Linked DNA regions of Shinella zoogloeoides. The protein of the gene in region 2 interacts with the protein of the main gene of each other region in a pairwise test. Links are inferred from orthologs where the notes say so. Each region holds a gene or a part of one and is shown on either strand. Other genes may lie near its edges. The genes, in order: Q9316_RS16740 and Q9316_RS09730.

What was found.
Region 1: the proteins of Q9316_RS09730 (region 2) and Q9316_RS16740 interact in binary tests that used the Escherichia coli proteins (3 or more experiments, as listed by UniProt). The link is inferred for Shinella zoogloeoides from one-to-one orthologs.

What each region holds. Positions count from the first base shown.
Region 1 is NZ_CP132311.1:3,203,340-3,220,093, forward strand. Bases 12,874-15,872 are described here. They hold Q9316_RS16740 (sulfurtransferase TusA family protein), read right to left. Parts: upstream 14,498-15,872; coding sequence 14,249-14,497; downstream 12,874-14,248. Other genes in these bases: Q9316_RS16730 (D-alanyl-D-alanine carboxypeptidase family protein), read left to right, coding at 12,874-13,066; Q9316_RS16735 (CobW family GTP-binding protein), read left to right, coding at 13,091-14,245; Q9316_RS16745 (L,D-transpeptidase family protein), read right to left, coding at 14,494-15,872. In the rest of the region: Q9316_RS16670 (autotransporter assembly complex protein TamA), read right to left, coding at 1-1,346; Q9316_RS16675 (YMGG-like glycine zipper-containing protein), read right to left, coding at 1,612-1,875; Q9316_RS16680 ((2Fe-2S)-binding protein), read left to right, coding at 2,337-2,828; Q9316_RS16685 (xanthine dehydrogenase family protein molybdopterin-binding subunit), read left to right, coding at 2,938-5,289; Q9316_RS16690 (FAD binding domain-containing protein), read left to right, coding at 5,302-6,099; hemA (5-aminolevulinate synthase), read left to right, coding at 6,344-7,558; dxr (1-deoxy-D-xylulose-5-phosphate reductoisomerase), read right to left, coding at 7,580-8,755; Q9316_RS16705 (META domain-containing protein), read left to right, coding at 8,947-9,663; Q9316_RS16710 (CAP-Gly domain protein), read left to right, coding at 9,695-10,081; Q9316_RS16720 (hypothetical protein), read left to right, coding at 10,333-10,593; Q9316_RS16725 (M20 aminoacylase family protein), read right to left, coding at 10,659-11,819; more of Q9316_RS16730, read left to right, coding at 11,951-12,873; more of Q9316_RS16745, read right to left, coding at 15,873-16,008; Q9316_RS16750 (acetyl-CoA carboxylase carboxyltransferase subunit alpha), read right to left, coding at 16,212-16,754. UniProt on the Escherichia coli protein: Sulfur carrier protein involved in sulfur trafficking in the cell. Part of a sulfur-relay system required for 2-thiolation during synthesis of 2-thiouridine of the modified wobble base 5-methylaminomethyl-2-thiouridine (mnm(5)s(2)U) in tRNA.
Region 2 is NZ_CP132311.1:1,719,067-1,732,043, reverse strand. Bases 1,172-3,988 are described here. They hold Q9316_RS09730 (cysteine desulfurase family protein), read left to right. Parts: upstream 1,172-1,903; coding sequence 1,904-3,073; downstream 3,074-3,988. Other genes in these bases: sufB (Fe-S cluster assembly protein SufB), read left to right, coding at 3,212-3,988; Q9316_RS09735 (alpha/beta hydrolase), read right to left, coding at 1,172-1,691. Also shown: Q9316_RS09740 (GGDEF domain-containing protein), read left to right, coding at 1-953; more of Q9316_RS09735, read right to left, coding at 1,014-1,171; more of sufB, read left to right, coding at 3,989-4,681; Q9316_RS09720 (hypothetical protein), read left to right, coding at 4,793-4,954; Q9316_RS09715 (hypothetical protein), read left to right, coding at 5,000-5,248; Fe-S cluster assembly ATPase SufC, read left to right, coding at 5,259-6,014; Fe-S cluster assembly protein SufD, read left to right, coding at 6,039-7,313; Q9316_RS09700 (cysteine desulfurase), read left to right, coding at 7,340-8,587; Q9316_RS09695 (SUF system Fe-S cluster assembly protein), read left to right, coding at 8,599-8,979; Fe-S cluster assembly scaffold SufA, read left to right, coding at 9,059-9,448; Q9316_RS09685 (PAS domain S-box protein), read left to right, coding at 9,568-11,430; Q9316_RS09680 (response regulator), read left to right, coding at 11,414-11,821; gcvP (aminomethyl-transferring glycine dehydrogenase), read right to left, coding at 11,896-12,977. UniProt on the Escherichia coli protein: Master enzyme that delivers sulfur to a number of partners involved in Fe-S cluster assembly, tRNA modification or cofactor biosynthesis. Catalyzes the removal of elemental sulfur from cysteine to produce alanine.

The DNA.
Region 1 (16,754 bases), 1.5 Mb from region 2 along the record:
ATCGGGATGCTGGCGGTCAGGTACTTGTTCTTGCCGAAGGCGTCCTCGACGTCGCTCCACATGACCTCGCCGCCGGCGCTCACCGTATCCTGGTCGGAAAGCTCGACGCTGACGCCGGCCGCGCCGGTGATCGTGAACGCCTTGTAGGCGTCCGGATCGACGATCGACGCCTTCACACTAGCATTGAAGGTGGTTGCCGGGCCGAAGGCGCCGGGCTTGGAAAACAGGATGGCGCTCGAATAGTCGAGTTCGCCGAGGTCATCAGCCTCACCGATGCGGTTGACCGCGCCTTCGACACGAAGCGATTCGGCCTGGCCGAACAGGTTGCGGTGACCCCAATAGCCCTGAAGGCCGAAGCCGTCCGTGTTCGAATATTGCGCGCCGACGCCGAAATAACGATGCTTGCCTTCCGAGACCTCGATGGTCATCGGCAGCGAGCCATCGGGCGCCAGCTTGTCGGCCTCGCGGATCGTCACGCTGGAGAAGACGCCGAGCGTGCGCAGCCGCTCCGCCGCCTTGTTGAGCGCCTCGGGCGAATAGGGCTGGCCGGCATTGATGCGCGAATAGCGCTGCACGAAAACCGGATCGACCGTCTTGGTGCCGGTGACGCCGACATCGCCGACGGGGGCGACCGGTCCGCCTTCGGCGGCGATCACCACGTCGACGGTCTGCGTCTCGTGATCCGCCGTGGCATTGCGCTCGACAAGCTTGGCGAGCGGGCGTCCTTCCGCCTTGAGGTCCACGACAACCTTTTCCCCCGCCTTCAGGATGATGGTGGAATCGGCCCGCGCACCGGGCACCAGCCCGTAGTCTGCCGGGTTTCGCCCCTCCGCATCGCCGGAAAAGGCGACGTCGCCGAAGGTGAAGACCGGGCCGGGCTCCACGCTGATCGTCACCGGTATCGCGCCGCTCGCGTTGAATTCGGGGTTCGGCGGCAGCGAATCGAGGTCCTGTCCGTTGATCGTGACGCTCACCACGCCGCCGTAGCGCGCATTCTCGTAAAGAGCGGCCAGGATGCGGTCGCGGTCGTCGCGGGCCTTGATGACGAGGCCGAGATCGCCGGAGACGGGCTTGCCCTCGTCCTGCTTGAGGCGCGCGGTATTCTCGATCGCTTCCTTCAGGTCGTCGTCGTCCGTGCCCGGATTGAGCGTCAGCGTGTAATTGACGGGATCGATGACGGCTGTGGTTTCTTCCTCGTCCTCGAAGAACTTCATGCCGAAGATCTCGAAGGCCGATGCGGGACCGGCGAACAGCGGGCCGCACGCCAGCGCGGCAGCGACCGCGAGGGCGGTGCCAGCTTTCAGAAACGCAAAACTCTTTTCCGGCCGGTTCACTTTATCCCGCATCCGCAGCTATCCGTCGCCTTTCTCCTTCAGGTGCGGCGCACACGGCAGACCGACAGCTTCCGACACTAACTTCAGGCGCTCCGATCCATCCGGAGCTTTCAGGCAGGAAAAGACCCTAACGTGTTAGGTTTTCCGTAATGTTAACGGCGGTTTTACACGCGGTCGCGCGAAATTTGAAGCCCAAGCGGGATTTTGTCTCAAGGACATCAAAGCAAAAGCCCCGGAGAAAACCCCGGGGCTTCGCATAGGTTGCAGGTGTCGGCTATCAGTAACCCGACGGGCAACGGTCGATATAGCGACGGCCGTAGCGGTCGCGGTAGTAGCACTGACCGGGCTGCTCGGAGACGCTGCCGATGACCGCGCCGGAGACGCCGCCGATAGCCGCGCCAACGGCCGCACCACGAACGTTACCGGTGACCGCGCCACCGATGATCGCGCCGGAGACGGCGCCGATGCCCGCACCCTTTTCCGTCTGCGTGCAGCTGGCGACGGCCAGGCCGACCAGGACGAGCGCAATGACTTTCTTCATGAAGATGTTCTCCAAAGTTGAGCGACGGCCGCGTTTTCCCGGTCCGCCCTATCCCCTTCTACTCAGCAACATACCGGGGCCGCCAGCGACGGTCAGGTCTGTCCGAGACTGAAAATATCGTCCGTAATGGGGAAGTCCATGGCAATAAACTATTTTTTTTGCGCCTCGAATAAATTTCGTTTCCGTTTCGTTTGATTGGCTCCGCACACTCCCCTTCACGAGAAATTTCGCGGTTGCCTGAAAGTACCGGTTGATCGCCGCCCTAAAAAGTCAAATGATATGACTGTTGGGGCTGCGCTGGCGCGGGAGGAATTGCCGTCGCGGCTTCATTGTCGAAAGAAAATGCAAGCGTATTGAGAATGCTGGTGTCTTTTGATCCCCAGCCCGCGTCGTGAGGACGCCCGCTGCATGTAACGTCGGATCGATCGGCCCCAGCGGACGCAACCGCCAGGGAGGAACGAATGGCGAAAGTGGCAATGACCGTCAACGGCAGGAAGGTGAGCCGCGAGTGCGAGGACCGCACGCTGCTCGTGCATTTCCTGCGCGACCAGATCAGCCTCACCGGAACCCATGTCGGCTGCGACACGTCCCAGTGCGGGGCCTGCGTCGTGCATATGGACGGGAAGGCGGTAAAGAGCTGTTCCATCCTTGCGGCCCAGGCCGCCGGCTCGGACATCCTGACCATCGAGGGCCTCGCCGCCAATGGCGAGCTGCATCCGGTACAGGTCGCGTTCAAGGCCAATCACGGCCTGCAATGCGGCTTCTGCACGCCCGGCATGGTGATGACCGCCGTCGACATGATCAACCGCTACGGCGCCAGGCTCGACGAGAAGACCGTCCGGGAAAACCTCGAAGGCAATATCTGTCGATGCACCGGCTACCATAACATCGTGAAAGCCATCCTGGCCGCCGCCGAAGAAATGGGCGCGGCAGGCAAGCAGGCTGCGGAATAGGCGTTGGGCAATAGGCAGTAGCCAATAGGGCCCGGCCGTTGCATATGCGATGCAGCCCTGACGCCTATTGGCCAATGCCTGCTGCCTCCATTCTCTGGAGGAGATGAAGATGGGTGTCGAAGGCATCGGCGCGCGTGTCGCGCGAAAGGAAGACAAGCGGTTTCTCATGGGCCAGGGCCGCTACACGGACGACATGTCCGTGCCCGGCATGCGCTATGCCGCGTTCGTGCGTTCGCCGCACGCCCATGCGAAGATCAAGAGCATCGACACGTCCGCGGCTGAGGACATGCCCGGCGTCATCGCCGTCCTGAACGGCAAGCAGATGCTGGACGACGGCATCGGCAACCTGATCTGCGGCTGGATGATCCATTCCAAGGACGGCTCCCCCATGAAGATGGGCGCCTGGCGGCCGCTCGCGCACGAGACGGTACGCTATGTCGGCGACGCAGTCGCCGTGGTGGTCGCCGACACGATGGGTGAAGCGCGCGACGCGGCAGAAGCCGTCGCCGTCGATTACGAGGTGCTGCCCGCCGTCACCGATGCCGTGAAGGCGCTAGAAACCGGGCAGCCGCAACTGCATCCCGAAGCCCCCGGCAATCTCATCTACGACTGGGAGATCGGCGACAGCGCCGCCACGGACGCCGCCATCGCCGCGGCTGCCCATGTCACGGAGATGAAGATCGTCAACAACCGGCTCGCGCCGAACGCGATGGAACCGCGCGCTGCGCTCGGCATCTACGATTCGGCCGAGGATCATTACACCTGCTACACGACGAGCCAGAATCCGCATGTGGCGCGTCTCGTCATGAGCGCCTTCTACAATGTGGCGCCGGAAAACAAGCTGCGCGTCATCGCGCCCGATGTCGGCGGCGGCTTCGGCTCGAAGATCTTCATCTATCCGGAGGAGATCGTCTGTCTCTGGGCCTCCAAGCGCTCCGGCGTACCGGTGAAGTGGACCAGCGACCGCACCGAGGCGTTCCTCACCGACGCGCACGGCCGCGACCACGTCTCGACCGTCAAGATGGCCTTCGACGAGAACAATCGCGTCACGGCCCTCAAGGTCGACACGATCGCCAATTTCGGCGCCTACATGTCGCTCTTCTCTTCCTCGGTGCCGACCTATCTCTATGCGACGCTGCTCTCCGGCCAGTACAATTTCCCGGCCATCCACGCCAATGTGCGGGCCGTCTACACCAACACGGCGGCCGTCGACGCCTATCGCGGCGCCGGCCGGCCGGAGGCGACCTACCTGCTCGAGCGCACGATGGAGACGGCGGCGCGCGAACTCGGCGTCTCGCCGGCAGAACTTCGCCGCATCAACTTCATCCGCTCCTTCCCCCATCAGACGCCCGTGATCATGAATTATGACGCCGGCGACTACGAAGCCTCGCTGGAAGCCGCCATGCAGGCGGCCGACTGGAACGGCTTTGCCGCCCGCAAGGCGGAAGCCGCAAGCCGCGGCATGAAGCGCGGCATCGGCATGAGCTGCTATATCGAGGCCTGCGGCATCGCGCCGTCCGCCGCGGTCGGCTCGCTCGGCGCCGGCGTTGGCCTCTGGGAATCGGCGGAGGTACGCGTCAATGCCGTCGGCACGATCGAGGTGCTGACGGGGTCGCACAGCCACGGCCAGGGCCACGAGACCACTTTCGCCCAGCTCGTCGCCGACCGTTTCGGCGTGCCGATCGACAGCGTCTCCATCGTGCATGGCGACACCGACAAGGTGCAGATGGGTATGGGCACCTACGGCTCGCGCTCCGGTGCCGTCGGCATGTCGGCCGTCGTCAAGGCGCTCGACAAGGTGGAGGCCAAGGCGAGGAAGATCGCGGCCCACCTGATGGAGGCCGACGAGAGCGACATCGTCATCGAGAACGGCGCGCTGAAGGTCGCCGGCACCGACAAGTCCGTGCCCTGGTTCCAGATGGCGCTTGCCGCCTATACCGCGCACAATCTGCCGTCCGGCATGGAGCCGGGCCTCAAGGAAGGGGCCTTCTACGACCCGGCCAACTTCACCTTCCCGGCCGGCTGCTACATCTGCGAGGTCGAGGTCGATCCGGAAACCGGCAAGACCACCATTATCCAGTTCGTCGCCGCCGACGATTTCGGCAACATCATCAACCCGATGATCGTCGAAGGCCAGGTGCATGGCGGCATCGCGCAGGGCATCGGCCAGGCGCTGCTGGAAGGCGTGCATTACGATCCGGAAACGGGCCAGCTCCTGACGGCCAGCTACATGGACTACACCATGCCGCGCGCCGACGACCTGCCCTCCTTCCAGGTCTCTCACCAGCTCACCCCTTGCCCGAACAATCCGCTCGGCATCAAGGGCTGCGGCGAGGCGGGCGCCATCGGCTCGCCGCCGGCGCTGATCAACGCCATCACCGATGCCATCGGCAACAACGAGCTCACCATGCCGGCCACGCCCCAGAAGGTCTGGGCCGCGGCGCGGCAAGCAGCGAATTGACGGGAGGAAGCCATGTACGCAACGAATTATCATCGCGCATCCTCGCTCGCCGATGCTGTCAGGCTGCAATCGTCTTCCGACGAGGCGAAATACGTCTCCGGCGGCATGACGCTGATCCCGACCATGAAGCAGCGGCTCGCCGCTCCGTCCGACCTCGTCGATCTGCGCCACGTCGCCGAGCTCAAGGGCATTTCCGTCAACGGGAACCGGGTGCGCATCGGCGCCGGCACGACGCATTACGAGGTCTCGGCCTCGCCGGACCTGAAGGCCGTGTGCCCGGCGATCTGCCACCTCGCCGAACATATCGGCGATCCGCATGTGCGCCACATGGGCACGATCGGCGGCTCCATCGCCAACAACGACCCCGCCGCCGACTACCCTTCCGCCATGCTGGCGCTGGGTGCGACGATCGTCACCAACACCCGCGAGATCGCAGCCGACGACTTCTTCACCGGTCTCTTCGAGACGGCACTGGAGGATGGCGAGATCGTCGTCGCGGTCACGTTCGATGCCCCTGCCAAGGCCGCCTATTCGAAATTCCCGAACCCGGCATCGCGCTATGCGATGGCCGGCGTCTTCGTCGCGAAGACGGGGGATGGCGGCGTGCGCGTGGCGGTGACGGGCGCGGGCTCCAATGGCGTCTTCCGCCATGCCGGAATGGAGCAGGCCCTGTCCGGCAACTGGTCACTGGATGCCGTTGCCGGCGTCGAGGTGGACGCGTCGGACCTGCTGTCGGATCTCCACGGCAGCGCCGAATACCGCGCCAATCTCGTGAAGGTCATGGCCAAGCGCGCGGTCGCCGCCGCCTGACCCCTCGAAAAAATTGAAACTGTTCGATTAAAAGGGCGATTGAGGCCGTCCTTTTTTCGTGCAGACTTGACATGCATCAATAGGAAATGGCCATGTGCGGGCTAACATACCTTGGAATGGTTCAAAGGTGGCGCCGATTTGCCGCAGCGTGTCCCGTTGCAGCCAAAACGGCGCATGATATAGCCCATTGAACGACCGCCAACATGACGATGACGTCCGGACTGTCCCGGACCGGAGACTCTGGATGGACTTCGAGACCTACTTCAAGAACGAGCTGGACGGCCTGCATCAGGAAGGCCGCTACCGCGTTTTCGCCGATCTGGAGCGCCAGAAGGGCAACTTCCCGAAAGCGACCCGCCACACGGCGAACGGTATCCAGGACGTCACGGTCTGGTGCTCGAACGACTATCTCGGCATGGGCCAGAACCCGATCGTCACCGAGGCGATGAAACTGGCCATCGACCAGTGTGGCGCCGGTGCCGGCGGCACCCGCAACATCTCCGGCACCAATCACCACCACGTCCTTCTGGAGCGCGAACTGGCCGACCTGCACGGCAAGGAATCGGCCCTGCTCTTCACCTCGGGCTACGTGTCCAACTGGGCCGCGCTCGGCACGCTCTGTTCGAAGATCCCCGGCATCATCTGTTTTTCCGATGCCGGGAACCACGCTTCGATGATCGAGGGCATCCGCCACTCGAAGTGCGAGCGCGTGATCTGGAAGCACAACGACCTCAAGGATCTCGAAGCCAAGCTGGCCGCCGCCGACCCAAGGGCGCCGAAGCTGATCGCCTTCGAATCGGTCTATTCGATGGACGGCGACATCGCCCCCATCAAGGAAATCTGCGACCTTGCCGACAAGTACGGCGCGATGACCTATCTCGATGAAGTCCACGCCGTCGGCATGTACGGCCCGCGCGGCGGCGGCATTGCCGAGCGCGAAGGCCTGATGCATCGCCTCACCCTCATCGAGGGCACGCTCGGCAAGGCCTTTGGCGTCATGGGCGGCTATATTGCCGGCTCGGCCGCGCTCTGCGACTTCGTGCGCTCCTTCGCCTCCGGCTTCATCTTCACGACCTCCCTGCCGCCGGCGATCGCCGCTGGCGCCTGCGCCGCGATCCGTCACCTCAAGGGAAGCCAGATCGAGCGTTTCGCGCACCAGGAGCGCGTCCGTCGCCTGCGTTCGGCGCTGGACCGCAACGGCATCCCGCATATGCCCAATCCGAGCCATATCGTGCCGGTGATGGTGGGCGACGCTGCCAAGTGCAAGTGGATCTCGGACCTGCTGCTCGACAATTTCGGCATCTATGTCCAGCCGATCAACTATCCGACCGTGCCGAAGAAGACCGAGCGCCTGCGCATCACGCCGACGCCGCTGCACACGGATGCCGACATCGATCATCTCGTCGGTGCGCTGCACTCCCTCTGGTCGCGCTGTGCGCTGGCCCGCGCCGTGGCCTGATCAAAACGGCAAGGACTTAAACTACCCGATCAGCCCGGCGGCAACCCGCCGGGCTTCTTCGTCCGCGGCGAAGACATCGTCCATGGAGGCTGCCGCCGGCAGGTGGGTAAGCCTGTCCATCACCTGCTCGGCAATGTCGGCCATGGCGAGGAAACCGATGCGTCCGCCGACGAAGGCGTTGAACGCAACTTCCTCCGCCGCATTCATCACCGCACCCTGAAGGCCGCCGCGCTCCAGCGCGGTACGGGCAAGCCGCAGCGCCGGGAATCGCACCTCGTCCGGCGCCTCGAAATCCAGCCGCGACAGTTTCGCGAAATCCAGCCGCTCGACATTGAGCGGCGAACGCTCGGGATAGGTCAGCGCATAGCCGATCGCCGTGCGCATGTCCGGCGCGCCGAGCTGCGCGAGCACCGAACCGTCGACATAGCCGACCATAGAATGGATGATCGATTGCGGATGCACCACCACCTCGATCTGGTCCGGCCGCACGTCGAAGAGATGTTTCGCCTCGATCATCTCCAGCGCCTTGTTGAACATGGAGGCGCTGCCGATCGATATCTTCAGGCCCATCGACCAGTTGGGATGCGCCCTTGCGATATCCGCGGTGACGCCGGCCATCTGCTCGCGGCTCCAGGTGCGGAAAGGCCCGCCGGAGGCCGTCAGCACGATGCGCTCGACGGCGTGGCGCTGGTCGTCCTCCAGCGCCTGGAAGATCGCGCTGTGCTCGCTGTCGACCGGGATGAGCCGTCCGCCGCCCCGCGCCACCGCGTCGACGAAAAGGTCGCCGGCCGAAACGAGGCATTCCTTGTTGGCGAGCGCGATGTCCGCGCCCTTCCTTGCCGCCGCCAGTGTCGGCGCAAGGCCGGCCGTCCCGACGATCGCCGCCATCACCCAGTCCGCCTCGCCCGAGGCCGCTTCCATGAGCGCGTCGCGCCCCGCCGCCGCCGCAATGCCGCTGCCGGCGAGCGCGTCCTTGAGTGCACCGTAGCGTCCCTCGTCCGCCGTCACCGCCATCCGCGCGCCGCAGTCCCTCGCCTGCGCGGCGAGCAGATCCACATTGCCGTTGCCGGTCAGCGCCAGCACCTCGTAGCGCTCGCGCCCGCCGAGCTGGCGCACGACGTCGAGCGTGCTGGTGCCGATCGAGCCTGTCGAGCCGAGAATGGTGATGCGGCGCTTGTGCCGCGCGTCGGGAGCCATGGTGATTTCCGCGATTTTCTTGTTATCCGTCCAAGGCTCTACAGGCGAAAGACGCCTGCAACAAGTCATCGAAATGCTGTAAAGCGAAGGCTTGACCAGTCTTCTGGAACCCTTGGCTTGACCTTTTCGCCCGGACGGCCATAACGTCCCCGCAAAGCGGTCTCTTCCGCCCGACGCGATTGGAGAAATCTGTGTACCGACGCCTGAGAGTATGGACCCTCGCCTGCCTCGCCCTCTGGGCAGCGGCTCCGGCCTATGCCGACGAGCCGGTTCCGGGCGGCCTCGGCGGCACGTGGCTCGCCGAGGATATCGGCGGCAACGGTGTCATCGACGATCTGCAGACGACGCTCGAGATCAAGCCAGACGGGTCCTACGGCGGCAATGGCGGCTGCAACACCTATCGCGGCAAGCTGAAGGTCCAGAACGGCAACATCGCCTTCGCCCCGGCGGCGGCGACGCGCAAGATGTGCGCCCCGGCGATCATGGACCAGGAGCAGAAGTTCTTCGACGCGCTCGGCACCGTGACATCCTGGAAGCTCGAGAACGGCATCCTGCACCTGACCGGCAAGGAAGGCGCGCAGGCGATCCGCCTTGCCGCACTGAAGAACAACACGGACGTCGTCATCCGCCTGCCCGGACCCGAGCAGAGCGTGGTGCGCGAGACGCTGAACTACCAGTGCGACCCCGAGCAGCGCGTCGTCGTCGAATATATCAATGTCGGCGCCAATTCGCTGGCCGTGCTGCGCATCGGCGAGGAGACGGTCATTGCCGCCAATGTCCTTTCGGGCTCCGGCGCCAAATATGCCGGCGGCCACTACGAATGGTGGACCAAGGGCGACGAGGCGACGCTCTACGACCTGATGAAGGGCGAGAACGCGCCCGGCGCCAACTGCCGCAAGACCGGCTGACGGCCGATCCGCAAGGGAGAGGGAGAACGGCATGCCCACGTTCCACGTCGGCCAGAAAGTCGTCTGCATCAACGACCGCTTCAAGAACGTCTCCATCGACCAGGGCATCCGCAAGGGGCAGATCTACACGGTCCGCTGGAGCGGCCACTACCGGCATTATGTCGATGGCGATTTCTACGGCATCAAGCTGATGGAACTCTATCGCGGCAAGGATGACGGCCCGGAAGGCTACGGCGCCGTGGACATGCCCTTCCGCGCGAGCCGCTTCCGTCCGCTGGTTTCCGACCGCATCCGCAGCATGCTGGGCCTCAAGGCCCCGGTGCCGAAGAAGACCGTGGTGGCAAAACCCTCGATCGTCCCGTCCGTGCGCACCAAGCCGCGCGTCGTCACACCCGAGCGCGAGACCGAAGACGTCTGACATTTGCAGAAGGAATGGTGATCCCGCCGCGATTCGAACGCGGGACCCCCAGATTAGGAATCTGGTGCTCTATCCTGCTGAGCTACGGGACCACTGACTGCACCCATACAAAAGCCGCGGCCCTAAGCCAAGCGATTTTCGGCGGCGTGTTGCCGAGTTCCGTACGGAACAGCTCAAGGCCCCTGGACATGAGACATTCGGTTCATGGGATGGAGACGGCTCCATCCGAGAGAACCGAGAGGAAAATGTCCATGCGCAAGATCATGCTTTCCGCTGTCGTCGCGACCGTCGCAGCGCTTTCCTTTGCCGCGCCCTCCCAGGCCGGCGGCTTTTCCATCGGCTTCGGCCATGGCCATGGCGGTTGGGATCATGGCGGCTGGGGCCATGGCCACGGCCATGGGGCCCACGTCACGGTCTATGACGATTACGGCTACGATTGCTTCTGGAAGAAGGTGAAGCGCTACGACAAGTGGGGCAACCTCGTCATCAAGAAGATCCGCATCTGCGACTGACCGTCCCCTTCATTCGATCCTCCCCGACTTGCCCGGCTGTCAGTCCCTGCAGCCGGGCTTTTTTGTCAGGCCGTAAGCCTGCTTTCAGCGAGCTTCACCCAATAGGTCACGCCATGGGGGATGGCGTCGTCGTTGAAGTCGTAGGCCGGGTGGTGCAGGCCGGCGGTATCGCCGTTGCCGAGGAAGATGAAGGCGCCGGGCCGGGCTTCCAGCATGTAGGAAAAGTCCTCGCCGCCCATCATCGGATCGAGCGACGGCTCGACGGCGGCCTCGCCGGCAATCTCGCGCGCCACCGACACGGCATGGCCGGTCTCGTCCGCATGGTTCACCGTCACCGGGTAGTTGCGGTGATAGCTGACCGTGATCTCCGCGCCATGGGCGGCGGCAAGGCCGCCGCAGATCTGGCGGATGCGGGCCTCGGCCTCCTCCCGCATGTCCGGGCTCAGCGTGCGCACCGTGCCGGCAAGCTTCGCCTCCTCGGGAATGACATTGTGGGCGAAGCCCGCATTGAACTTGGTGACGGAGACGACAAGCGAGGCGATCGGATCGGCGACGCGCGAGACGATGGTCTGGAGCGCGCCCACCAACTGTGCGCCGATGACGATGGGATCGACCGTCTTGTGCGGCAGCGCCGCATGGCCGCCGCGTCCCTTGACGGTGATGTTGAATTCGTCGGTCGCGGCCATGATCGGGCCGGAACGGGTGCCGAAGGCGCCGACGGGCATGCCCGGCAGGTTGTGCATGCCATAGACCTCGGCAATGCCGAAGCGCTCCATCATGCCGTCCTTCACCATCTCGTTGCCGCCGCCGCCGCCCTCTTCGGCCGGCTGGAAGATGACCGCGACATTGCCCGAGAAGTTACGCGTCTCGGCGAGGTACTTCGCCGCGCCGAGCAGCATGGCGGTGTGGCCGTCATGCCCGCAGGCGTGCATCTTGCCCTTGGTCGTCGATGCCCAGGGCTTGCCGCTCGCCTCGTCGATCGGCAAGGCGTCCATGTCGGCGCGAAGGCCGATCGTGCGTCCTGCGCCCTTGCCGCGGATGATCCCGACGACGCCGGTGCGCCCGATGCCAGTCACGATTTCATCCACGCCGAACTCCAGCAGCTTCTCCGCCACGAAGGCGGCGGTCTTCTCCACGGCGAAGAGAAGTTCCGGCTCGCGGTGGATCTGTCTGCGCCATCCGGCGATTTCGTCCTGCAGTTCTGCGGCGCGGTTCAGAATGGGCATGCAACACGTCCTGTCATTTCGGCCATCAATTTGGCCATCGTCGTTCGATGGCTTTGCCATCACGGTGCCATATAGGTTAAATAGGGCGACGGTTCGAGACAACTCCCGATTTCGAGGACAGACCCTTGCAGATGAACGGACGAACGACGCGCCGGAGCGCACGGATTTTGGGCTCCGCCCTGTTGCTCACAGCTTCCCTCACCGCAACCACGGCCGCAGCCAACCCGCGCATGCTGGTGGATGTGAACACGCTGCAGGTCATCGAGCATGAGGATGCGTTCCAGCGCTGGTATCCGGCCTCGCTCACCAAGCTGATGACGGCCTATACGGTGTTCCGCGCCGTCAAGGCCGGCGAGCTGACGCTGGAAAGCCCCGTCGTCATGACCAAGAACGCGGCCGCCGAACCGCCGAGCAAGATGTATTTCAAGCCCGGCCAGAAGATGACGCTCGATAGCGCGCTGAAGATCATCCTCGTCAAGTCCGCCAACGACGTCGCGGTGGCCATCGGCGAATCGGTCGCCGGCTCCGAGCAGGGCTTCGTCGACCGCATGAACGCGGAAGCCGCCCGCATCGGCATGAGCTCCTCGCATTTCATCAACCCGCACGGCCTGCCCGGCAAGGGCCAGTACACGACCGCGCGCGACCTTGCGGTGCTCGCCGTGACGCTGAAGCGCGAATTCCCGCAATACGCCTCCTATTTCGCGCTCGAAGGCTTCACCACCGGCAAGAAGCAGTACCCGAACTTCAACATGCTGATCGGCCGCTTCAACGGCGCGGACGGCATGAAAACGGGCTTCATCTGCGCATCCGGCTTCAACCAGGTCTCCTCCGCCACCCGCAATGGCCGCAGCGTCGTCTCCGTCGTGCTCGGCTCCGACAGCCTCGGCGCCCGTGCCGACATTTCCGCCGGCATGCTGGAGAAGGGCCTGACGATGCGCTCGGGCAAAGGAGTGACGCTCGGCCAGCTCCGCCCCTATGGCGAGACCCGCAACGTGGTCACCGACATTTCCGCGGAAATCTGCTCGAAGCATGCCGCCAAGGTGCGCAGCGAAGGCCGCGACGAGGCAGGCCGCCAGAAGCTGGTCTCGCCCTATATCCACGAGCTGGACCGGCCGTTGAGGTTCGTCTTCGCCGGGCTGCTCGGCGGCGATGCCGCCAAGACTGCCGGCAACGACAAGGTGGCGATTGCCGGCGACATGGGCGACGTCGCCAATGTGCCGATCCCGATCCCGCGCCCGACCTACTGACAGGCCCTACTGACAGGAATGACCATGACCATCGCTGAGCGGCGCGTGCCGGTTTCCGTGCTGACCGGATTCCTGGGTGCGGGCAAGACGACCCTGCTCAACCGGCTGCTGAAGGACCCGACGCTGACGGACACGGCCGTCATCATCAACGAGTTCGGCGAGGTGGGTATCGACCACCTGCTTGTCGAGCAGTCGGGCGACGGCATCATCGAGCTTTCCGACGGGTGCCTGTGCTGCACGATCCGCGGCGAACTGGTCGATACGCTGGCCGACCTGATGGACCGCATGCAGACCGGCAAGATCCAGCCGCTGAAGCGCGTGGTAATCGAGACGACCGGCCTTGCCGACCCCGCGCCCGTCCTCCAGGCGATCATGGGCAACCCGGTGCTCGCCCATTCCTTCAGCCTCGACGGCGTCATCACCGTGGTCGATGCCGTCAACGGCCTGTCGACGCTCGCCAACCATCCGGAAGCGGTAAAACAGGTCGCCGTCGCCGATCGCGTGCTGATCAGCAAAGCCTCGCTCACCGAGGTCTCAACGCTGGAGGCCGTGGAGCGCGAGATCGCCGCACTCAACCCGCGCGCTACCGTCTCGAACGTCGATGCGCCGGGCCTAGCCGGCCCCGATCTTCTTGCGAACGGCCTCTATGACCCCGGCAGCAAGATCCCGGATGTCCGCCGCTGGCTGCATGAGGAGGCGCACGATCATCACCATGATCACCACCACCCTCATGGGCACGATCATCACCACGGTCACCACGACGGCCACGGCCATCAGCACGCCCATGACGTGACACGCCACGACGCCACGATCCGCTCGTTCAGCATCGTACACGATCGCCCGGTCGATCCGATGGCGCTGGACATGTTCGTCGATCTTCTGCGTTCCGCCCATGGCGAAAAGCTGCTGCGGATGAAGGGCATCGTGCTGATGTCGAACAATCCGGAGCGCCCGCTGGTGCTGCAGGGCGTGCAGAGCGTCTTCCACCCGCCGGAGCGCCTCGCGGCCTGGCCGGATCCCGCCGACCGACGCACGCGCTTGGTGCTGATCACCAGGGACCTGCCGGAAGCCTTCGTGCGCGACCTCTTCGATGCCTTTACCGGCACGCCGAAGATCGACCGCCCGGATCGTGCGGCGCTCTCCGACAACCCGCTCGCCATACCGGGCCTCAAGCTCTGAAAGTCAGGCTTTCTTGCGGATCAGGAAACGGTGTCCCGCCTCGACGCGCTCGCTCGCTTCGAGCGCGTGGCCGTCCTCTTGGCAGAAGTGGGGGATGTCGATGACGGCGAGCGGATCGGTGGTCTCGACCCAGAGGCTGGCGCCTGCCGCCATCGCCGAAAGCCGCTTGCGCGCTTTCATGACCGGCAGCGGGCATTTCAGCCCGCGCAGGTCGTAGACCTCGGCTTCGGAATGCGCCGCTGCGGCCGTCATTTCTGCCAGAACTTCCAGAAGGGTTTCTTCTGGGTCTGCTCGACGACCTGGACATCGGGATTTTCTTCCGGCACCGGCAGCGTGCCTGCCCCCTCGACTGGCTTTTCCACCTTCTGCGCCGAGGCATCGACAGTCGGCGTTCTCGCTTCCTTGTGCGTCGTCTGCTGGCCGGCATCGAGCGTTGCCTGCTCGGCAGACTGCGTCACGCTTTCGGCGGGCTCGACCTTGCGCGGTTCCTCGTCCTTGGTCCAGAGCTTCCAGAAGGGCTTCTTTTCCTTCTTCTCGATGACCGCGACGCCCGGATTTTCCTCCGGCACCGGCAGGGCGCCTTCGCCGCGCGCCTGCTTTTCCGCCTTCACGGCGGCAACGTCGGCGGCAAGTGCCTCGGCTTCCTTGATTTTCTGCTGCTCGGCGTCGAGCTTGGCCTGCTCGGCTTGCTGCTTCGCACGCTCGATGGCGGCGAGCTTGCGCTGCTCGGCCTCTTCCGCCTTGCGCTTCTGCGCCTCGATCTCGCGCTCCGTCATCAGCTTGCCGGCATCGAGCGAATTGCCCGTCGGCGCATAGGCGAGCTCCCGCCCCTTGCGCTGGTCGGCGACGATCGCCTTGCGCTGGGCCTCCGACGGCTCGATCCAGACGGTGCCCTGATACTTGCCCATAGCCTTGGCATAGGAGGCGGCATAGGTCTTGTTGTAGCTCTTCAGCGCCACTTCCAGCGCGGCCGGCGTCGTCATCGCCGGGCAGGCGCCAGCCGGCGAGAAGGGCTTGTCGGCCTGCTGGTTGAAGACATACTTCTTCTCGCAGACATTGACCTCCGGCGGACGCTTCGTGACCTCGAAGTGGTCGTAGCCGACCTTCAGCATCTTCCAGAATTCGATGTTCGGATTGTCGCGGTGGCGCGCCATGTTTTCCGCGGTCATGCGGAAGGGGAAGGCCTGAAGCTGGATTGTCTGCTGTCCGCCGTCGAAGGCGTCGCGCGCGAAGGCGAAGATTTCCACCATCTGCTCGTCGGTCATCGAATAGCAGCCGGACGACGAACAGGCGCCATGGATCATCAGATGGGTGCCGCTCGCCTTGTTGGCGCGGTCGTAATTATTCGGGAAACCCGTATTGATCGCGAGGTAATAGCTCGAATTCGGGTTCATGTTCGCCCTGGAGAGCGGGTAGAACCCTTCCGGCGCCTGGCGGTCGCCTTCCCTCGTCTTCGGGCCGAGCTTGCCCGACCAGGCGCAGATCTTGTAGTTGCGCACCAGCTTGAAGCGGTTCGAGCGGTCGGACTTCCAGAGCTCCAGCCGCCCCTCTTCCTTGAAGATGCGCAGCATCATCGGCGAGGACCGGTCGATGTTCATCGAGGAGAGCTTACTGAGCACCGCCGGCGAAAGCTGGTAGCCGGTCTTGCTGGAAACCCGGGCAAGGTCGACGTCGACCTTGTCGAACGAGTCGAGCGTCTCGTTGGTGCAGCCCGCGGCGGCCACGGCGAGAAGCGATACGGCGGCAAGAACAGTCAGGCGCATTCGAAAGGTCCGTCAACAATCGTCAGATCGCAAGCGGTCGCGCCGGCGAGGCGGGACGCGCAGTCGTAACCGGCTTATACTTCATAAATTCTTAACCGGAAATTCTTTCGCGAGGCTGCCGGAGAACCGCATCCGTTTCAGAACACAAGGATTGTGGCCGAGATTTGGCATTGGCAGCACAGCACGCCGCCAATGGCGCTAAATCAGAGCTGGCGACCGATATTGAGGTAGCGCTGGCGGCGATCCTTGCGCAACTGGTCGCCCGGCTTGGCGGTGAGATCCTTCAGGGCGGAGGCGATGACATCGCCCGTGCGGCCGATCACCGCCGCCGGATCGCGGTGCGCGCCGCCGACCGGCTCCTGGATGATGCCGTCGATGATGCCGAAGGTCTTGAGGTCTTCCGCCGTGATCTTCATGTTGCTCGCCGCTTCCTTGGCGCGCGTCGAATCGCGCCAGAGGATCGAGGCGGCGCCTTCCGGCGAGATCACGCTGTAGATCGCATGTTCCAGCATGTAGACGCGGTCGCCGGTCGCAATGGCGATCGCGCCGCCCGAGCCGCCCTCGCCGAGCACGACCGAGACGATCGGCACGCGGACGTTGAGGCACATTTCCGTGGAGCGGGCGATGGCTTCCGCCTGACCGCGCTCTTCCGCGCCGATGCCCGGATAGGCGCCGGCCGTGTCAATCAGCGTGATGACGGGCAGGCCGAAGCGGTCGGCCATTTCCATGACGCGGATCGCTTTGCG
Region 2 (12,977 bases):
TGTTCATGCTGCGTATCGGCATCGGCCATCTCTACGGTCTGAAGTCCAATCGCGCGTCGCTGGCGGCCGTCTTCGTCGCCTTCGTCGTGCTCGATTATCTCATCTACGATTTGCCCCGCGGCACGCTGCAACATGCACTGCCCTACCAGATGCCTTTCGCGGTCGCGCTCGGCATGAGCGCCTGGGCGGCCTGGCGGGCCCGCGTGAAAACCTTCGTCGACCGGGCGCTCGTCGTGCTGCTGGCGTTGACCAGCGCGCATTTCGTCGTAAAGGCCTTCGCCGCCGTTCTCGCCGGTTCGGGCACCACGGCAAAGGACTATATTTCCAGCCAGTTCGCCTTGCTGTCGCAGAGCATGAGCGCGGTGCTGATCGTCACCGTCGGCCTGATGCTGCTCTGTGTATTGGTGCTGGAGATCGTCGCGGACGAGAAGGTCAATGCGGAGGTCGACCCGCTGTCCGGCCTGCTCAACCGCCGCGGCTTCGACAATCGCGTCGATGCGCTTATGGCCGGGCAGGGGCCGCACAGCATCGTGCTGTGCGATCTCGATCACTTCAAGTCCGTCAACGACACCCACGGCCACCAGGGTGGCGACGCCGCCATTCGCGCCTTCGGGGAAATGCTCCAGGCTGCCGCGCCGAGGGGCGCGCTTGCCGCCCGCATCGGCGGGGAGGAGTTCATGCTGTTCCTGCCGAATACCGGCAAGCAGGCCGCCCTGCTCTTTGCCCATGCCCTGCGCGCCACCCGCTCCGTCTCGCCCATTCCCGGCCTGCCGCCGGCCGTGCGCGTCACGTCCAGCTTCGGCGTGGCGGAAGTCGGCGAGACGGAACCGCTGCGTTTTGCCATGCGCCGCGCCGACGATGCGCTCTATGCCGCCAAGAATGCCGGCCGCGACTGCGTGCGCGAGGCCGAGCCGCCGGCGCAGGTGCTTGAAGTCGTTAGACGGACAAACTGACGGCAAAGAAAAAGCCCGATGGCGGACCATCGGGCTTTTTTCGTTTCGGGTTTCTGCCGCTCAGCGGATACGCTTGGCGGCCGGTTCCGGCGTCAGTTCGCCGGCAAGGCGGCGATCGAGATAGTCCTCGCATTCGGCCATCAGCGTTTCGGTCTGGCCGTTGAAGAAGTGGTTGGCGCCCGGCACCGTGCGGTGCGTGATCAGAATCCCCTTCTGCGTCTTCAGCTTTTCCACGAGCCCATTGACGTCCTTTTCCGGCGCGACCTTGTCGGCTTCGCCGTTGATGATGAGGCCGGACGACGGGCAGGGGGCGAGGAACGAGAAGTCATAGGTGTTCGGCTGCGGCGCGATCGACATGAAGCCTTCGATTTCCGGCCGGCGCATCAGGAGCTGCATGCCGATCCAGGCGCCGAAGGAATAGCCGGCGACCCAGCAGCTCTTGGAATCAGGGTGCAGGCTCTGCACCCAGTCGAGCGCGGATGCCGCGTCCGACAGCTCGCCCGCGCCATGGTCGAATTCGCCCTGGCTGCGGCCGATGCCGCGGAAATTGAAGCGCAGCGTCGTGAAACCGCGCTTCTGGAACATGTAGAAGAGCTGGTAGACGATCTGGTTGTTCATCGTGCCGCCGAACTGCGGATGCGGATGCAGCACGATGGCGATCGGGGCGTTCTTCTGCTTGGACGGCTGGTAACGGCCCTCAAGGCGACCGGCAGGTCCGTTGAAGATGATTTCGGGCATTCTTACTCCGGCAAGTTCGCGTTCGGACACGGATTCTTGTCAATTCAAGTCTTGACGAAAGCACTCAGCTTTTCTAGAACCTAGTTTAGAACTATTCGAAACTGTTTGGGCGCATCGGGCGCCGTGAGCTTGGTGTCATAAGGCAAGCCCGACCGAAATTTCAAGAAAAATGCACGCCGCATTGAACTTGGCCGCGCGGGCAGGGACAACGAATGACGAAGACGGAGCGCACATATCTGGATTGGAACGCGACGGCGCCCGTGCTGCCGGCGGCGCGCGAGGCCTTTGTCGCGGCGCTCGACATGGTCGGCAATCCGTCTTCCGTCCACGGCGAGGGCCGGGCGCTGCGCATGCTGGTGGAAGCCGCGCGCCGCGACGTCGCCGCGCTGGTCGATACCGCGCCGTCGCATGTGATCTTCACGAGCGGCGCCACCGAGGCCGCCAATCTCGTCCTGACGCCCGATTACCGCATGGGCCGCACGCCGCTTGCCATCGGCCATCTCTACGTTTGCGAGATCGAGCATCCGGCGATCCGCGAAGGCGGGCGGTTCGCGCGCGAGGACGTGACGAGCATTCCGGTCACGCCGGCCGGTATCGTCGATCTCGATGCGCTGGAGACGCTTCTTCAAGGCCATGACAAGGCCAGGGGCCTGCCGATGGTCGCCGTGATGCTGGCCAACAACGAGACGGGCATCGTGCAGCCGGCCGCAGCTGTCGCGGCCATCGTTCACCGCCACGGCGGACTTTTCGTCGTGGACGCGGTCCAGGCCGCCGGCCGCATGCCGATCGAGCTCGAAGCGCTCGGGGCGGATTTCCTGATCATTTCGTCCCATAAGCTCGGTGGCCCAAAAGGCGCCGGTGCGCTCGTCTCGAAGGGCGAGGTGCTGATGCCGGTGCCGCTCATCCGGGGCGGCGGGCAGGAAAAGGGACATCGCTCGGGGACGGAGAATCCCGCGGCGCTTGCCGGCTTCGCCGCTGCCGCCCGCTTCGCCGCCGCCGATATCGCGGAGCGCAATGCCCGGATTGGTGCGCTGCGCGATGCGCTGGAGGCGGGCATGCGCGCGGTGACCAACGACGTCGTGATCCACGGCGCGCAGGTCGAGCGCATAGCCAACACTTCTTTCTTCAGCCTGCCCGATCTCAAGTCTGAAACCGGGCAGATCGCCTTCGATCTCGAAGGCATCGCGCTTTCGGCGGGCTCGGCCTGCTCGTCCGGCAAGGTCGGGCAGAGCCATGTGCTGACGGCGATGGGCTTCGATGCGGCGCTCGGCGGACTTCGCGTCTCGCTAGGGCCGGGTTCGACGGGGGCGGATGTGGAGCGCTTTCTGGCCGCTTTTGCCCGCGTCGTCTCGCGGCGGCGCATGACGGGAAACGCGGCCTGAGCGGAATCTTGCGGAAACGCGAGTTTTCGCTTGCCAAAAGGTGGGAAAAGTCCCCTTTGGCGCTTACATAACCGGCGGTAGACCCGCCACACGTTAACAAGCTGCCGGACCTTGGATCCGGCGAGATTGGAGAACGATATGCCTGCGGTGCAGGAAACGATCGATCAGGTCCGTCAGATTGACGTCGACCAGTACAAATACGGCTTCGAGACCACCATCGAGATGGACAAGGCGCCGAAGGGCCTGTCCGAGGATATCATCCGTTTCATCTCGGCCAAGAAGGACGAACCGGAATGGATGCTCGAATGGCGCCTTGAGGCATACCGCCGCTGGCTCACCATGGAAGAGCCGACCTGGGCGCGCGTCGACTATCCGAAGATCGACTTCAACGACCTCTATTATTATGCTGCGCCGAAGAACCAGAGCGGCCCGAAGTCGCTGGACGAGGTCGATCCGGAGCTGCTGAAGACCTACGAAAAGCTGGGTATCCCGCTGCGCGAGCAGGAAATCCTCGCCGGCGTGCAGACCTCGAAGATCGCGGTCGACGCCGTGTTCGATTCGGTCTCGGTCGTCACGACCTTCAAGGAAGAGCTGAAGAAGGCCGGCGTGATCTTCATGTCGATCTCCGAGGCCATCCGCGAGCATCCCGAACTGGTCAAGAAGTATCTCGGCTCCGTCGTTCCGACGACCGACAACTTCTATTCCACGCTCAACTGCGCGGTCTTCACCGACGGTTCCTTCGTCTACGTGCCGAAGGGCGTCCGCTGCCCGATGGAGCTGTCGACCTACTTCCGCATCAACGAGAAGAACACGGGCCAGTTCGAGCGCACGCTGATCATCGCCGAGGAAGGCGCCTACGTCTCCTACCTCGAAGGCTGCACCGCGCCGCAGCGCGACGAGAACCAGCTCCACGCTGCCGTCGTCGAGCTGGTCGCGCTCGATGATGCCGAGATCAAGTATTCCACCGTCCAGAACTGGTATCCGGGCGATAAGGAAGGCAAGGGCGGCATCTACAACTTCGTGACGAAGCGCGGCGATTGCCGGGGCAAGAATTCCAAGATCTCCTGGACGCAGGTCGAGACCGGTTCGGCGATCACCTGGAAGTACCCGTCCTGCATCCTGCGCGGCGATGGTTCGCGCGGCGAGTTCTACTCGATCGCGGTGTCGAACGGCCACCAGCAGATCGACAGTGGCACGAAGATGATCCATCTCGGCAAGAACACGTCGAGCCGCATCGTCTCGAAGGGCATTTCCGCGGGCTTTTCCAACAACACCTATCGCGGGCAGGTTTCGGCCCACCGCAAGGCGGAAAACGCGCGCAACTTCACCCAGTGCGACTCGCTGCTGATCGGCGACAAGTGCGGGGCGCATACCGTGCCCTATATCGAGGCGAAGAACGCGACCGCGCAGTTCGAGCACGAGGCGACCACCTCGAAGATCTCCGAAGACCAGCTCTTCTACTGCCTGCAGCGCGGCATCCCGACCGAGGCGGCGATCGCGCTGATCGTCAACGGCTTCGTCAAGGAAGTCATCCAGGAACTGCCGATGGAGTTCGCCGTCGAGGCGCAGAAGCTGATCGGCATCTCGCTGGAAGGTTCGGTCGGCTGACCGATTGGAATGCCCCGGCGGTTGGCCGCCGGGGGGCCGGACAAGGCCTTTCGATGAAGTTCACGCGTGATCCGTTATAATAGCGGTGCGGTTCTCATCGGGAGAGACGACATGGATCCGGTCAATCTGACGTACTACGCCGTGGTTTGCGGTGGACTGGCAGCGTATGCGCCCAACGTTCGGAACGTGGCCATACGCACGGCGATAGGGCTCTGCCTCGGCGGGTTCTCCGCCATGATGCTTCCGGTGGTCCATTTCTTCCTCGGCTTCTGAAACGAACGGGAGCTTCGAGCGCTCTGAACGCAGGACCTAAACATCATGCTTGAAAGCCGACCGCCGGCTGAAGGCGCGGAAATGACTTCGGGACTGAAGGCGCTTGTGTTTTCCATCTTCGTTTCGATGATCGGTGTCGTCGTAGGAATAGCGGGCCTGCTTATGAATTGGCCACTCGCAAAGCAGATAGGCTTGGGGAGCGGTTTGTTCTTGGGGGTGGTGCTGACCGTGACCGGCGAAGCCAGTACGAAACAATTGAATCGCTTCCTCTTCGGAAGACCGAAAAAAGACTGAGAGACCAGCAATGCTTGAAATCAAGAATCTGCACGCTCGCATCGCCGAAGACGGCACCGAGATCATCCGTGGCCTGAACCTCTCCGTGAAGGCCGGCGAAGTCGCCGCCATCATGGGCCCGAACGGCTCCGGCAAGTCGACGCTGTCCTACATCCTTTCCGGCCGCGAGGACTACGAAGTCACCGAGGGCGACATCCTCTACAACGGCGAGAGCATTCTCGAGCTCGACCCGTCCGAGCGCGCCGCCAAGGGCATCTTCCTCGCCTTCCAGTACCCGGTCGAAATCCCCGGCGTCGCCACCATGCAGTTCCTCAAGGTCGCGATGAACGAGCAGCGCAAGGCGCGCGGCGAAGCCGAGCTGACGACGCCGGACTTCATGCGCCGCGTCAAGGACGCCGCCGCCGAACTCAAGATCGCGCCGGAAATGCTGCGCCGTCCGCTGAACGTCGGCTTTTCCGGCGGTGAGAAGAAGCGCGCGGAAATCCTCCAGATGTCGCTGCTCGAGCCGAAGCTCTGCATCCTCGACGAGACGGATTCCGGCCTCGACATCGACGCCCTGAAGATCGTCGCCGACGGCGTCAACGCGCTGCGTTCGCCCGACCGCGCCGTCGTCGTCATCACCCACTACCAGCGCCTGCTCGACTATATCGTGCCGGATACGGTCCACGTTCTCTACAAGGGCCAGGTCATCAAGTCCGGCGACAAGACGCTGGCACACGAGCTGGAAGCAAACGGCTATGCCGACATCATCGGTGCCGCTGCCTGACGGCACCCGTGAAGGAGTGATCTCATGAACATGCAGACAGGCATGAAGCTTTCGGTCGCAGAGACCGCGCTTTGCGAAGCCTATGACCACGCGATCGGCGAGCTGCCGGGCGACGGCGCGGTGCTCGCCGCCCGCGACACGCTGATCAGCGACTTCAAGGAAGCCGGCCTTCCGACGCGCCGCGTCGAGGCCTGGCACTATACGGACCTCAAGGCGCTGCTGCGCGCCGTGCCGACCTTCGATCCGGCGGCCTCCGCCGCCAAGGTTGCCCCGCTGGTCGAAGGTTCGGCCGTGCTCTCGGTCGTCAACGGCCTTGCCGATGCCCGCGCGAGCGCCGAGGGCGTGAGGGTCGGCACCTTCGCCGCCGCGCTGGCGGACGGCACCGCCGCCGAGGGCCTTGCCGCCCGCGACGGCGACGATGCGATCGGCCGCATCAACGGCGCCTTCGTGCGCGACGGCTTCGTGCTCGACCTGCCCGACGGCACCGAGCTCGAAGCGCCGCTCGAAATCCAGACGATCCAGAATGCCGGCCAGACGCATACGCGCTTCCCGGCGACCATCGGCGCCGGCGTCAAGGGGACGATCATCGAGCGTCACCTCGCGGCGGGCGACAATGCGGCCTTCGTCACCACGGTCAGCGACATCACGCTGGCCGACGGCGCCGAAATCACCTGGATCATCTTCCAGGCGCAGGGCGGCGCGGATACGCATCTCGGCCAGATCCGCATCACGCTCGGCACGGACGCGAAACTGCGCCTCTACCTGATCAATGCCGGCGGCAAGCTCGTGCGGCAGGAAATCCACGTCGTGGTGGCGGGCGAGGGATCGGACCTGATCCTGCGCGGCATAAACCTGCTCGGCGGCGAGACGCACAACGACGTGACCTTCACGGTCGGCCACAACGTGCCGAACACGACATCGAGCGAAGTCATCCGCAACGTGATCTTCGATCGCGCCCGCGGCGTCTTCCAAGGCCAGATCCGCGTGGCGCCGGATGCGCAGAAAACCGACGCCAAGATGTCGTGCAACACGCTGCTGCTTTCGGACGAGGCTGATTTCTCGGCCAAGCCCGAGCTGGAGATCTTCGCCGACGACGTGCAGTGCGGCCACGGCGCGACCGTGATCGACATCGACCACACGCAGCTCTTTTACCTGATGGCCCGCGGCATCCCGGAAAACAAGGCGCGCGCCATGCTGGTCAACGCCTTCGTCGCCGAGATCGTCGAGGAACTGGACGACGAGCCGCTGGTCGAGGCGCTGGAAGGCGTCATCGCCGCCTGGCTGGAAAAGCACGCCTGACAAGCGTCTGACAAGGGACGAACGAGATGGAACACGCGCTGCCGACACCCGCAACGGCCTATGACGTCGAGGCGATCCGCAAGGATTTCCCGATCCTGTCGAAGACGGTCTACGGCAAGCCGCTGGTCTATCTCGATAACGGGGCTTCGGCGCAAAAGCCGCAGGCCGTGATCGACGCGATCGCGCATGCCTATTCCAACGAATATGCAAACGTGCATCGCGGCCTTCATTTCCTCTCCAATGCCGCCACGGACGCCTATGAGGCGGCGCGCGAAAAGGTGCGCCGCTTCCTGAACGCTTCTTCGGTCGATGAGATCATCTTCACGAAATCCTCGACCGAGGCGATCAACACGGTGGCCTATGGCTACGGCATGCCAAAGATCGGCGAGGGCGACGAGATCGTCCTCTCCATCATGGAGCACCACTCCAACATCGTGCCGTGGCATTTCATCCGCGAACGGCAGGGCGCCAAGCTTGTCTGGGCGCCGGTGGACGAGGCGGGCGCCTTCCATGTCGAGGACTTCGTGAAGTGCCTGACGGAGCGCACGAAGCTCATCGCCATCACGCATATGTCGAATGCGCTCGGCACCATCGTCCCGGTCAAGGAAATCTGCCGCATCGCCCGCGAGCGCGGCATTCCGGTGCTCATCGACGGCTCGCAGGGCGCCGTGCACATGCCGGTCGACGTGCGCGACATCGATTGCGACTGGTACGTGATGACCGGCCACAAGCTCTATGGCCCTTCCGGCATCGGCGTGCTGTACGGAAAGATGGACCGGCTGAAGGAGATGCGGCCGTTCCAGGGCGGCGGCGAGATGATCGTCGACGTGACGGAAGACATCGTCACCTACAACGATCCGCCGCACCGCTTCGAGGCCGGCACGCCGCCGATCGTGCAGGCGATCGGCCTCGGCCACGCGCTCGACTATATGGAAAAGATCGGCCGCGCGGCGATCTCCACCCATGAGGCAGACCTGCGTGACTACGCCTATGAACGGCTGTCGGCGATCAATTCGCTGCGCATCTTCGGCACGGCGCCGGGCAAGGGCTCGATCTTCTCGTTCGAGCTGGAAGGCATCCACGCCCATGACGTCTCGATGGTCATCGACCGGGCAGGGGTGGCGGTGCGCGCCGGCACCCATTGTGCCCAGCCGCTCTTGAAACGCTTCGGCGTCACCTCCACATGCCGGGCATCGTTCGGCATGTACAATACACGCGCCGAGGTGGATGCACTCGCCGACGCGCTCGACCATGCCCGCAAGTTCTTCGCCTGAGGAGTAGGCCCATGTCCCTCGACGCAACGGAAGACAAGATCGACGTCCGCGACGGCATCGTTCATTCGGCGATCCCGGAAGACGAGTTGGCGCGCCTCAGCGACGACATCATTTCCGCGCTGAAGACGGTCTACGACCCGGAAATCCCGGCCGACATCTTCGAGCTCGGCCTGATCTACAAGATCGACATCGAAGACGACCGCATGGTCAAGATCGACATGACGCTGACGGCGCCCGGCTGCCCGGTGGCCGGCGAGATGCCGGGCTGGGTGGAAAATGCCGTAAGCGCCGTGGAAGGCGTGTCCGGCGTCGAGGTCAGCATGACCTTCGACCCGCCGTGGACGCCGGACCGCATGTCGGAAGAGGCGCAGGTCGCCGTCGGCTGGTATTGATCCGTCCCGTCGGGGACACTAGATTCAGATTCGGAAACCATCGGGCCTTGAACCCGTTAGGTCGAAGGAGATACGGCCCATGGCCTTTGCAGTCATGACACTTACCGATGCAGCGGCAAGCCGCGTCAAGGCGATCGTCGACAATGCCGGCGGCGATGCCAAGGGCATCCGTGTCGGCATCAAGAAGGGCGGCTGCGCGGGGATGGAATACTCCGTCGATCTCGTGACCGAACCCAATGCCAAGGACGACCTGATCGAACATGGCGGCGCCCGCGTGTGGATCGCGCCGGAAGCCGTGCTCTACCTTCTCGGCACCCAGATGGATTTCGAGGTGACGACGCTGCGCTCCGGCTTCACCTTCCACAATCCGAACCAGACGTCCGCCTGCGGCTGCGGCGAATCGGTCGAACTGAAGCCGGCGGACCTTGCGGCCCTTGCCGCCGCTGGCCAGCCGACAGTGCGCGCCTGAAAACAGGCATGCGAGGACTGCAAATCCTCGCGGCTTTCCTTCGCAATCGGTTTTGCCTAGTCTCCGGCATGCGGCGCGACCCTTTCGCGCCCGCGTGATCGCCAGGAGGGGCGCGAGCGATGACCGGCTTTGCCGCCGCACTTTACGAGAACCTGCCGTTTCCCGTCCTCATCCTCGATGGCGAAGCCTCCGTCGTTTCCCATAACGAGGCTGCGGCGCGGACTTTCGGCTGGAACCGCGATGGTCGCAAGCCCGGCGCTTGCGCCGTCATCGAAGGCGCCAATCCAGCGGCCCTTCTTGCCCGCCACGCTTTGGAAGGGCGGGAGAACGCCCACGCCTTTTCCTTCCGCCACGACAACGGCACGCTCTTCGAGGCGACGGCGCATGTCATTGCCGTCCCGGACGATGCGAGCGGCGCGCGCTATGCGCTTCTCCTGCGCAGCCTCCTCAGCGGCGGCAGCCATGGCGAACAGATCCTGCTCGGCCAGCGCATCGCGGCGGCGCTCGACACGATGAACGAGGGGTTTGCGATCTTCGACGAGGAAGAGCGCCTGATCATGTTCAACCGCTCCTACAAGGAGCGGTGCGGGGAGGCTCGCGATGCAGTGCGTGTGGGTGCGACGCTGGAAAGCATCGCCCGGGCCAATATCCGCGTCGGAATGTTCCCCGGCATCGAGGAGGGCACGCCGGAAGCCGAGGCGATGGTGCGCGAGCGGCTTGAAAGCCACAGGAATACCGGGAGCGGCGGAAGCGTCTTCGAGTTCGGCAAGGACAGGTGGATCCGCGGGGAGAGCCATGTCGCCGAGACCGGAGACATCGTCGCGCTGCGTGTCGATGTCTCCGAGCTCAAGCGCACCGAGGCGGCGCTGGAGGAAAAGCGCCGCGAATATCTCTCGCTGCTGCAGATCCTGCCGGACATGATCCTGCGCTTCGACCGGAACCTGACCGTTCGCTTCGCAAACGACAAATATGCCGCCCATGTCGGCTCCACCACCGATGAGCTGATCGGCCGTCATCTGCCCGAGGTCGCCTGCGCACCGGAGCAGACGGCGCCGCTGATGGATATCTCGGCCTATTCGCGTGAAAAGCCCGTGCAGACGCTCGAAATCTGCATGGACCATGACGGCCAGCCGATGTGGATGTTGTGGACGGCGGTCGCGATCTTCGACGAAGACGGCCTCAGCGAGATCGTCAGCGTCGGGCGCGATATCACCGAGGCCAAGCGCCAGCAGCAGCAGGTGGAGGCGCAGACGAACGAGTTGCGCCGCAAGAACGAGGCGCTCGACCAGTTCACCGCGACGGTCTCGCACGATCTGAAGGCGCCGCTGCGCCATCTGTCCATGTTCGCCGAGATGATCTCGGAAGACCTGCATCGCGGCGAATTCTCCGAGCTGCCGCACTATGCCGACCATGTGCGCAAGAGCGCGGCGCGCATGCGCCGCATCATCGACAGCCTCCTGGAATTCTCGCAGATCGCCTACCGCATAAATTCGCCGAAACCGGTGGCGCTGTCCGGCGTGGTGCGCGATGCGCTGGCACTTCTGGAAAGCCATGTGCAGGAATGCGGCGGGACGGTGGATGTCCAGCCGCTGCCGGAGGTCATGGGCGATCCCGAGCTGCTGAAGCGCCTGGTGCAGAACCTGATCGGCAATGCCCTGAAATACCGCCGGCCGAGCGAGGCGCCGGCCGTCCGCATCTATTCCCGGCAGGGGCCGCAGGGCATCGATTTCATCGTGGAGGACGACGGTATCGGTATCGATCCGCAGCATGTCGGCCGGATTTTCGAGGTTTTCCAACGGCTTCACCGTGATGAAACGGTCTATCAGGGCACCGGCGTCGGCCTTGCGCTGGCGCGCCGCATCGTGGAGAGCCACAACGGGGTGATAGCGCTTGACACGAGCTATGGTCCGGGCGCACGCTTTGTCGTGACGTTTCCGCAACCCATGAAATCAAGGGGGGACGGTCGTGGCGGGCTCGCCTAGAAAGCTGATCGTGGTCGACGACGATCCCGTGGATGTACGCTTCGTCATGCGCGCCTTCAGCGATGCCGGCAGTCCCATCGAAATCACGCATGTCGCCGACGCCCAGCTTGCCTCCGACCGTCTCGATGCCGAAGCCTTCGACTATATCCTGCTCGACATCAACATGCCCGGCATCAGCGGCATGGAGTTGCTGAAGCGCTTGCGCGGGCGCGCGCGCACGGCGGTGACGCCGGTGATCATGCTGTCCTCGTCCTCCAGTACGGCGGATGTGAACCGCGCCTACGAGAACGGCGCCAATGCCTATGCCGTCAAGCCCTCGACGCTGAGCGGCTACCGCGATTTCGCCGAAGGGTTCACCCGTTTCTGGGTGGACGTCGCCATCGCACCCTGATCCTGCCTCCCTGCCCGAAAATGAAAAGCCCCGGCCGATAGGATCGGCCGGGGCGAAAATTCATGCCGTCCGTATCACTCGGCGGCTTCCGCGTAGTCCTCGAGCGGCGGGCAGGAGCAGACCAGGTTGCGGTCGCCGTAGACATTGTCCACCCGGTTGACCGGAGACCAGTACTTGTCGACGCGGAAGGCGCCCGGCGGGTAGCAGGCCTGTTCGCGCGAATAGGGGCGATCCCATTCACCGACGAGGTCTTCCACCGTGTGCGGGGCGTTCTTGAGCGGGTTGTTCTCCCGGTCCATCTTGCCCTCCTCGATGGCGCGCGCCTCTTCGCGGATCGCCAGCATCGCATCGCAGAAGCGGTCGATCTCGGCCTTGGTCTCCGATTCGGTCGGCTCGATCATTAGCGTGCCGGCGACCGGCCAGCTCATGGTCGGCGCGTGGAAGCCGCAGTCGATCAGGCGCTTGGCGACGTCGTCGACCGTGACACCGGCGCTTGCCGCCAGCGGACGCGTGTCGATGATGCATTCATGCGCCACGCGGCCCTTGGCGGACTTGTAGAGCACGTCATAGGCCCCCTTGAGGCGGGCGGCGATGTAGTTGGCGTTGAGGATCGCCACCTTCGTCGCCTGCGTCAGGCCTTCGCCGCCCATCATCAGGCAGTAGCTCCAGGAGATCGGCAGGATGGAGGCCGAACCGAAGGGCGTCGCCGACACCGCGCCCGTGCCGCCGAGGCCCGGAATGTCCGGGTGGCCGGGAAGGAACGGGGCGAGGTGCGCCTTGACGCCGATCGGGCCCATGCCGGGGCCGCCGCCGCCGTGCGGGATGCAGAAGGTCTTGTGCAGGTTGAGGTGCGAGACGTCGCCGCCGATGTCGCCGGGGCGGGCAAGGCCCACCATGGCGTTCATGTTGGCGCCGTCCATGTAGACCTGGCCGCCATGCTTGTGCACGATCTCGCAGACCTCGCGCACGTTCTCCTCGAAGACGCCGTGCGTGGAGGGATAGGTGATCATGCAGCAGGAGAGGTTTTCCGCGTATTGCTCTGCTTTTGCACGGAAATCTTCCATATCGATGTCGCCGTTGTCCGACACCTTCACGACGACGACCTTCATGCCGACCATCTGGGCGGAGGCCGGATTGGTGCCGTGCGCGGAGGTCG